DNA from 2 places in the Streptomyces sp. NPDC050743 genome. Region 2 is predicted to be linked to the other one. Evidence: riboswitches for the same ligand, from Rfam matches in the RefSeq annotation. Region 2 holds a riboswitch; the other holds the start of a gene.
What was found. A riboswitch is a leader RNA that binds a small molecule or an ion and turns the genes downstream of it on or off. The one in region 2 is predicted to bind thiamine pyrophosphate.
Positions count from the first base shown of each region.

Region 1 (4,794 bases), on a different contig from region 2:
CGATCCGTGACAGGGCTGTAGCCGCGGCTGATGCCAGCGCGGTCCACACCTCCCTGTGGGACCACACGCTCCGCACGCACCCGCATCAAGCCGGAGCAGAAGGGGCTGCGCTCGCGCCCGGGCCCTGCCATAGTCGCGGCTGTGAGCAACGAGGGGGCTCTGCCTGAGTTGGTGCTGCACGGCAGACGAGGGGTCGCGCGCTTGACGAAGAATGCCGTTCTGCTGGACCGGTCGGGGATCCGGTCAACGATTCCGCTGAGGGCGGTCGAGACAGTTCGTGTCAGCGGGGCGAGACAGCGGACTGCCGAGATCGTGCTGACCTCGGACTCCGCCCAGGCTGATGCGGCGGCGGTGTACGCGATCCGATCCAGCAGCGCCGAGGCCGTCGCGGCTTTTGCGCATGTCGTCAACTCGGCCATTCCCGAGCGGGACGAGGCGGAGCGGCGCTTCGACGGCGCGGTACTGGTAAAGACGTCGGCCAGCCCGCCGGTGGTCAAGGAGCGGCGCTGGTCGCCGCGTGAGCGGGCAGTCGGCGGGGTGTTCGCCGGAGTCTTCGTTCTCGGGCTGGTGTTGCCCGGCCTGCGGGGGCACGGGGAGCTCATGAGGGTGTGGGCTGCGGCCTTCGCGGCGTTTTTGGCGGGGTGCGCGGTGGCTCACGGCACGTGGAACGCATTGGTGGTGTGGTGGGTACTGCGGCGTCGTGGCATAACCGTTGTCGGTACGTACGTGGATTTCGAGTACGGGTCGACGGACGACAGCCCGGGCACCCGGGTGTACGCCTTCACCGACGTGACCGGGGCGGCGCATGAATACCGTGGCGACGGCAGGATCGTGAGCCGCGACCCGGACCGGATCGAGATCACGTACGACCCCGCCAGACCCGAGCGCGCGATCGGCCGGAAAGGCCCGTGGGTCAAAACTCTTCACGTGCTGGCCTGGCTGTTCCTCGGGGTGCCCGTGACGATCGCCACGGCGGCCTACCTGCTGATCTACTTCGCTGCCGCGCTGTTCGGCGCCTGATCCGGGATCGCAATGGATGAGTACGCCTTGCCCACGGGCCCTGAAGTGCCGACCGCTGACGCGGTCCGGTCGAACTGGGCGGCAACCGTCGCGGCCCTGCCCGTGGGAACCCGGATCACCGGCGAGGTCAGCGGTCGCCAACGCTTCGGGGTCTTCATACGTGTAGACGGCGTGCCGAACGCCATAGCGCTGGCGGAGATCACGGCCATGCCGCTCGGGATGGGCCTCCCAGCCCTCGGGGTCTTCGTCGGTGGGGAGGTCATCTGTCATGCCGCCCACAATCACCAGGTCAAGGTCCGGCTCGATGAGTGGCCGGCAGCCGACGAGTGATCCCGGCCGGGCCGTCTCCGGGCCGTCCGAGGTCGCTCGGCAGCGACCGAGGACGTCTGCCAACGACAGTCGTAGCGACCGGCAGCCGCAGGTCACCCAATTGGATCTGCGACACTGGTAACGCCATGCCTAAGCCCGGAGAACTCACTTTCGTCGCCCCGCGCGGAGCTCAGAAGCCGCCGCGGCACCTTGCCGATCTCACGCCCGCCGAGCGCAAGGACGCGGTGGCCGAGGTCGGGGAGAAGCCGTTCCGTGCCAAGCAGCTCTCGCAGCACTACTTCGCGCGGTACGCGCACGACCCGGAGCAGTGGACCGACATCCCCGCCGGATCGCGTGCCAAGCTCCAGGAAGCGCTGTTTCCCGAGCTGATGACCGTCGTGCGGCATCTGTCGACCGACCAGGGGACCACCCGCAAGACGCTGTGGCGGCTGTTCGACGGGACCCTCGTGGAGTCCGTGCTGATGCGGTACCCGGACCGGGTCACCATGTGCATCAGCTCACAGGCGGGGTGTGGGATGAACTGCCCGTTCTGTGCGACCGGGCAGGCGGGGCTCGACCGGAACCTGTCCACCGCGGAGATCGTGCACCAGATCGTCGACGGAATGCGGGCGCTGAGGGACGGCGAGGTGCCCGGCGGGCCTGCTCGGCTCTCCAACATCGTCTTCATGGGCATGGGCGAGCCGCTCGCCAACTACAAGCGGGTGGTCAACGCCATCCGGGCGCTCACCGACCCGGCTCCCGACGGGCTCGGGCTGTCCCAGCGCGGTATCACCGTCTCCACCGTCGGGCTCGTGCCGGCCATCCACCGGTTCGCCGACGAGGGCTTCAAGTGCCGGCTCGCGATCTCCCTGCACGCCCCCGACGACGAACTGCGCGACACCCTCGTCCCCGTGAACACGCGCTGGAAGGTGCGCGAGGTGCTGGACGCCGGGTTCGAGTACGTCGAGAAGAGCGGGCGCCGGCTGTCGATCGAGTACGCGCTCATCCGGGACATCAACGACCAGGCGTGGCGGGGGGACAGGCTCGGGCGGCTGCTCAAGGGCAAGCCCGTGCACGTCAACCTCATTCCGCTGAACCCGACGCCGGGGTCGAAGTGGACCGCCTCGCGGCCCGAGGACGAGAAGGCGTTCGTGGAGGCCATCGCCGCGCACGGTGTGCCCGTCACCATCCGGGACACCCGTGGCCAGGAGATCGACGGAGCCTGTGGTCAGCTCGCGGCCACCGAGCGGTAATCTGACCGGGTCCACACATCTTCATATTCCGACAGGGGAGCGCCACAGCGCTGAGAGTGCGGCGGACAGGGCCGCAGACCCTCTGAACCTCGCCCAGGTCATTCTGGGTAGGAAGTTCGGTCATCACTCAAGCTGTTGCGCCCTGCCCGGGTCCTTTCCACACGAGGCCGGGGCAGGGCCGCGTCTCTTCCTGGCCAACCCCCAGGAGGACATCCAGTGCACAACAAGACCTTCGTGGCCGTGGCGGTCGGGCTCGGCCTGATCGGCCTGTCCGCGTGCGGATCGACGGACGCCAAGTCGTCCGCGGACTCCAAGACCGTGACCCTCGTCAGCCACGACTCGTGGGCCGTGTCCAAGAACGTGCTCCGGGACTTCGAGAAGAAGACCGGGTACAAGGTCCACGTCCTCAAGGACGGCGACGCCGGGCAGGCCGTCAACAAGGCGATCCTGACCAAGGACAACCCACAGGGCGACGTCTTCTTCGGCGTCGACAACACCCTGCTGTCCCGCGCCCTCGACAACGGCCTCTTCCAGCCGTACACCGCCAAGGGCCTCGACAAGACCGGCGCCGCCTACCAGCTGGACCAGGACAAGCACCGGGTCACGCCCGTCGACTACGGCGACATCTGCGTCAACTACGACAAGGCCTACTTCAGCAAGCACAAGCTGACCCCGCCGCAGTCCTTCGCCGACCTCGCCAAGCCCGCGTACAAGAACCTCCTCGTCACGGAGAACGCCGCCACCTCCTCGCCGGGCCTCGGCTTCCTGGTCGGCAGCGCCGCGCAGTTCGGGGACGACGGCTGGCAGGACTACTGGAAGAAGCTCAAGGCCAACGGCGTGAAGGTCGTCGACGGCTGGGAGCAGGCGTACTACCAGGAGTTCTCGGGTTCGTCGGAGGGCAGGAAGGCCGGCGGCGACCGGCCGCTCGTCGTGTCGTACGCCTCCTCCCCGCCCGCCGAGGTCATCTACGCCAAGAAGCGGCCCAGCACCGCCCCGACCGGGGTGTCGTACGGCACCTGCTTCCGGCAGATCGAGTTCGCCGGGCTGCTGAGCAATGCCAAGAACCCCAAGGGCGCCAAGGCGTTCATCGACTTCCTGGTCTCCAAGGAGTTCCAGGAGGACATGCCGCTGAACATGTTCGTCTACCCGGTGGTCGAGGGCGCGAAGGTTCCCGCCGAGTTCACCGAGTACGGCAAGGCCGCCGAGCACCCCGAGACCATGGCACCCGGCAAGATCGCCGCCAACCGTGACCAGTGGGTCAAGTCGTGGACCTCGCTCGTACTGAAGTAGCCCCTCGCACGAGGGACCGGCGCGGGAGCGCGGCACGGTTCGGGCTGATGGCCCTGCCCGTCGCGTTCTTCGCGCTGTTCTTCGCCTGGCCCGTGGCCGCGATCGTCGCGCGCGGCCTGAAGGCCGACGGCGCCTGGCAGTTGGGGCGGATCGCGGACGTCGTCACGCAGCCGGACATCCGGCACGTGCTGTGGTTCACCACCTGGCAGGCGCTCGCCTCCACCGGGCTCACCCTGCTGCTCGCGCTGCCCGCCGCGTACGTCTTCGCCCGTCTCGACTTCCCGGGCAGGCAGGTGCTGCGGGCCGTCGTCACCGTCCCGTTCGTGCTGCCGACCGTCGTCGCCGGCAGCGCGTTCCTCGCCCTCGTCGGGCACGGCGGGCTGCTCGACGACCTGTGGGGCGTACGGCTGGACACCACGGTGTGGGCGATCCTGCTGGCCCACATCTTCTTCAACTACGCGGTCGTCGTACGGACCGTGGGCGGGCTGTGGTCCCAGCTCGATCCCCGGCAGGAGGAGGCCGCCCGGATGCTGGGCGCGTCTGCGCTCGGCGCCTGGCGGAAGGTCACCCTGCCGGCGCTCGCGCCCGCCGTGGCCGCCGCCGCGCTGATGGTGTTCCTGTTCACCTTCACCTCCTTCGGCATCGTGCAGATCCTCGGCGGCCCCACCTTCTCCACCCTCGAAGTGGAGATCTACCGGCAGACGTCCGAGGTCTTCGACCTCTCCACGGCCGCCGTCCTCACCCTCGTCCAGTTCGTCGCGGTCGGCACGATCCTCGCCGTGCACGCCTGGACGGTACGGCGCCGGGAGACCGCCCTGCGGCTCGTCGACCCGAGGACGACCGCCCACCGCCCGCGCGGCGCCGGGCAGTGGGCCCTGCTCGCCGGCGTCCTCGTCACCGTCGCGCTGCTTCTCGTCCTGCC
Region 1 is NZ_JBITGJ010000017.1:1,854-6,647, reverse strand. It holds gene ACIBJF_RS18650 (hypothetical protein) at 142-1,020, shown strand; gene ACIBJF_RS18645 (hypothetical protein) at 1,033-1,350, shown strand; gene rlmN (23S rRNA (adenine(2503)-C(2))-methyltransferase RlmN) at 1,476-2,582, shown strand; TPP riboswitch at 2,606-2,714, shown strand; gene ACIBJF_RS18635 (thiamine ABC transporter substrate binding subunit) at 2,799-3,872, shown strand; gene ACIBJF_RS18630 (ABC transporter permease) at 3,920-4,794, shown strand, end outside.
Region 1: another riboswitch for thiamine pyrophosphate. It lies ahead of ACIBJF_RS18635 (thiamine ABC transporter substrate binding subunit); the one in region 2 lies ahead of thiO (glycine oxidase ThiO).

Region 2 (4,794 bases):
GTCACCGTCCCCCATGCCGGTCGTCGCTCGTGCGTCTCGCGGCCGCCGTCGGCGCAGGCGCTGCATGGCCGCCGGTACCGCCCCTACGACCCGCCCCGCTCGCCCGCCCCCGCCCCCCCACGACCCGCGGCCGCCGACGGTGAGGGTGGCCCACGGGAAAGTCCAGCCCTCCAGTAGGCGGTGACGGGCGGTGCGTGGGTGGGTGAGCGATGGGCGAGTGCGGCACAGGGTCAGAACGCAGGGCGCTCGGGATCCAGCACGGCCAAGCCCTCCGCAGGAGACGACGCCTCGGCGAAGTGCCTGCGCGGAATCCGCCCGGCCAGCCGAGCCAGCCGACCCCCCTCCACGGCATGCCTCATCGCCGCCGCCATGAGCTCCGGCTCCTGCGCCCGGGTCACGGCGGAGGCGAGCATCACCCCCGCACACCCCAGCTCCATGGCCAGCGCCGCATCGGACGCCGTACCGGCCCCCGCGTCCAGGATCACCGGCACGCGTGCGTGCTCGACGATCAGCTGGAAGTTATGGGGATTGCGGATCCCGAGCCCGGACCCGATCGGCGACCCCAGCGGCATGACGGCCGCACAGCCCACATCCTCCAGCTTCCGCGCCAGCACGGGATCGTCGTTGGTGTACGGCAGCACCGTGAACCCGTCGTCGACCAGCGTCTCCGCCGCCTCCAGCAATTCCACCGGATCCGGCAGCAGCGTCCGCTCGTCGGCGATGACCTCCAGCTTGATCAGATCCGTGCCCAGCGCCTCCCGCGCCAGCCGCGCGGTCAGCACGGCCTCGCCCGCGGTGAAACAGCCCGCCGTGTTCGGCAGCACCCGGATGCCCAGCCTCTCCAGCACCGACAGCACCGAACCGTGCACGGAGGGGTCCACCCGCCGCATCGCGACCGTCGTCAGCTCCGTACCAGAGGCGACCAGCGCCCGCTCCAGCACCTCCAGGCTGGGCGCACCGCCCGTGCCCATGATCAGCCGCGACGAGAAGGTCGTACCCCCGAGGACCAAGGGATCGTCGGCCATGGCTCAGCCTCCCTGGACGGCGGTGAGGACTTCGACCCGGTCGCCCTCGGCCAGCGCCGTGGCCGCCCACTGCGCGCGCGGGACGACGGTCTCGTTGACGGCGGCGGCCACCCCGGAGGGCGACGGGGCCAGCGACCGTACGACGATGTCGAGAGCGGTGCCCGGAACGATCTCCCGGCGCTCTCCGTTGACGGAGATCGAGATGCTCATGCGGGCTGCTCCATGAGGACGGCGGCGCCGAAGCGCTGCGGCGTGAAGGGACGGGCTTCTTCCGGCAGCCGGCCGTTCGCCAGCACCTCGGCCATCACATCCCCGGTGACCGGCGTGAGCAGCACCCCGTTGCGGTAGTGCCCGGTGGCCAGCAGCAGACCGTCGAGCCCGGACGGGCCGAGCAGCGGCGCGTTGTCGGGCGAGCCCGGGCGCAGCCCGGCCCGGGTCTCGGCGAGCGGCAGTTCGGTGATGCCCGGCACCAGCTCATGGGCGTCGCGCAGCAGTTCGTACACGCCACCCGCGGTGACGGTCGTGTCCCAGCCCAGCTCCTCGCTGGTCGCGCCGACGACGAGTTCGCCGTTCTCGCGGGGCACCAGGTAGACCTGGCTGCCGCGGACCACGGCCCGCACGGTACGGCTGAGGAAGGGCGCGTACCGGCGCGGCACCGTCAGCCGCAGCACCTGCCCCTTCACCGGCCGCACCGGCGGCAGCAGCGCCTCCGGCACGCCCGCGAGCCGTCCGCTCATGCTTCCTGCCGCGAGCACCACCCGCCCGGCACGCAGCTCGGTGCCGTCCGCGGTGGTCACCCCGGCGGCCCGGTCCCGTACGACGTCCAGCCGCACGGCCCACGCGCGGTGGAACTCCACGCCGGCCCGCTCACATGCGGTCACCAGGGCCGCCGCGAGCCGCCGCGGGTCGATCTGGTGGTCGCCGTCGACCCGCAGCCCGCCGCGCACTCCGGGCGCCAGCATCGGCTCCAGGCGCCGGCACTCCCGCCCGGACAGCCACTCCGAGTCCAGACCGGAGCGCTGCTGCAGGGCGTGCAGTTCGCGCAGATGGGCGCGGTCGTCGGCGTCGAGCGCGACCGCGAGGGTGCCGCAGCGGCGGTAGCCGAGGTCGTGGCCCGTCAGCTCGGTCAGCTCGGCCGCGAAGTCCGGGTAGCGGCGGGCCGATTCCAGGTTCAGGGCGAGCAGCCGCTCCTCGCCGTAGTGCAGTTCGGTGACCGCGGCCAGCATCCCGGCCGCGACCCGCGCGGCCCCGCCGCCGGGCTCGGGGTCCACCACGGCGGTCGCGAGCCCGCGCTGCGCCGCGCGCCAGGCCGTGACCAGGCCGATGATTCCGCCCCCGATGACGAGAACGTCGGACGTACGTGACGACATGGGCGTCCAGCCCCTCCCTTCGCCGGCATGACCCGGATCAGGTTCGTACGGTCGGAGGCCGCCAGCCTCCCTCTCAGCCCGGTGCGTCCGGGCTCCCGCGAGTGCTTGTACGGTGGCCAGCCTAGCCCGCCCCGCTCGTCACTCGTAAGGGAGCCCCTGCCCATGGCCCGGTCGCTCGACGGACTGATCCTCGCCCCCGTGGCGGACCAAGCCCCAGGTCAGGTGGGTACCCGCACCCGGTTCGCGTACCACGAGAAGGACGGCGAGATCTGGGCCGAGTACGCGGGCGGCGATGTCGTACGCGGTCATCTGGTCGGCACCCGGGAGGGCGACCGGCTGGACTTCCGCTACGTCCAGCTGAAGACCGACGGGACGACCTCCTCGGGGCACTGCGTCTCCACGGTCGTGGAGCTGCCGGACGGGCGGGTGCGGCTGGAGGAGACCTGGGAGTGGGAGTCCCAGGCGGGCGCCGGTACGAGCGTTGTGGAAGAGGTCACCGGGCACGCCCGCTGACTGACGCGTTGTCACGTGTCTATGGTGATCGGGTGAGCGAGCAGACAGCGCAAGGGGGCACGTCAGCGGGGCGGCGCGTGGTCGTCGTGGGCGCGGGCATGGCCGGGGTGCAGACCGCGGTCGCGCTGCGGGAGCAGGGCTTCAAAGGCCCCGTCACCGTGATCGGCGCGGAACCGCACCAGCCGTACGACCGGCCGCCCCTGTCGAAGGCCGTGCTGCTCGGCAAGGCCGAGGACTCCGCCTTCGACGTGGACTTCGAGTCCCTCGGCGTCGAACTGCGGCTCGGCTGCGAGGTGCTGGGCCTGCGCCCCGCCGAGCACGAGCTGGAGACCGAGGCGGGCCCGGTGGCGTACGACGTCCTGGTCCTCGCCAGCGGAGCCGAGCCGATCACCCTGCCCGGCACCGAGGGGGTGCCCGGCGTGCATCTGCTGCGCACCCTGGACGACGCCGAACGGCTGAAGCCGGTGCTCGCCCGGCAGCACGAGATCGTGGTCGTCGGGGCCGGCTGGATCGGCGCCGAGTTCGCCACGGCCGCCCGCGAGACCGGCTGTGCGGTGACCGTCGTGGAGGCCGCCGACCGTCCGCTCGCCGGCGCCCTGCCCGCCGAGGTCACCGCGCCCATGGCCGCCTGGTACGCCGACGCGGGTGTGGAACTGCGCACCCACGCGCGCGTGGAGCACATCGAGCCCGGCGCGGTCGTGCTCGCCGACGGTACCCGGCTGCCCGCCGACGCCGTCGTCGTCGGCATCGGCGCCCGCCCCGCCACCGGCTGGCTGGCCGGCTCCGGCGTGGAGCTGGGCCCGCACGGGGACGTCCTCGCCGACGACCGGCTGCGCACCTCGGTCGAGGACGTGTACGCCGTCGGCGACTGCGCCTCCTTCCCCTCCGCCCGCTACGGCGAACGGCTGCTCGTCCACCACTGGGACAACGCCCTGCAGGGCCCGCGCACGGTCGCCGCGAACGTCCTCGGCGAGACCCCGGCGGTCTACGACCCGGTGCCGTACTTCTGGTCCGAGCAGTTCGGCCGGTTCGTGCAGTACGCCGGCCACCACGCCGCCGCCGACCACCTGGTCCGGCGCGGCGACCCGGAGAGCCCGGCCTGGACGGTCTGCTGGCTGCGCGAGGACCGCCTGGTGGCCCTGCTGGCGGTGGGCCGACCGCGTGATCTGGCGCAGGGCCGTCGGCTGATCGAGGCGGGCCGCCGGATGGACGCGCAGGCCCTGGCGGACCCGGGAAAGCCCCTGAAGGACGCCACCGCCGACTAGCCACGACCTCCCGCCCGGACCTGCCTGACTTCCGACTGTCAGTGCGGGATGGCAGGCTTGTCCTGTGACCGAGATTGACGCAAAGATCGATGCTCTCGTCCCCGCCTGGCTCACCCTCCCCGACATCGCCGAACAGCTCGGCGTCGAGGTGACGCGTGTGCGGCAGCTGGTCAAGGAGGGCCAGCTCATCGCCGTACGCCGGGGTGAGAACCGCGCACTGCACGTTCCCGCCGCCTTCATCGACGGGGACAAGGTCGTCAAGGGCCTGTCCGGCACCCTGACGCTCCTGCGGGACGACGGCTTCACGGTCGAAGAGATGATCGAGTGGCTCTTCACCCCGGACCCGACCCTGCCCGGCACCCCCGCGCAGGCTCTGAGCGAGAATCGCGGCACGGAGGTGAAGCGCCGCGCCCAGGCGCTCGCCGTCTGAGCCTCATCGCACATGAGGGGTGGCGTGCGGGCCGTCGTGGCCCGTACGCCACCCGCCGAAGCCGCCAGGGACACCGACCAGGGGGGACCCACGTATGTCCGACACCGCACGCGCCGCGCTCGCCGACGCCCGCCTGTACCTGTGCACGGACGCGCGCACGCGTCAGGGCGACCTTCCCGAGTTCCTGGACG
Region 2 is NZ_JBITGJ010000023.1:115,119-119,912, forward strand. It holds gene ACIBJF_RS22960 (thiazole synthase) at 231-1,025, opposite strand; gene thiS (sulfur carrier protein ThiS) at 1,029-1,229, opposite strand; gene thiO (glycine oxidase ThiO) at 1,232-2,395, opposite strand; TPP riboswitch at 2,393-2,504, opposite strand; gene ACIBJF_RS22975 (hypothetical protein) at 2,558-2,908, shown strand; gene ACIBJF_RS22980 (NAD(P)/FAD-dependent oxidoreductase) at 2,941-4,173, shown strand; gene ACIBJF_RS22985 (Rv2175c family DNA-binding protein) at 4,238-4,603, shown strand; gene thiE (thiamine phosphate synthase) at 4,698-4,794, shown strand, end outside.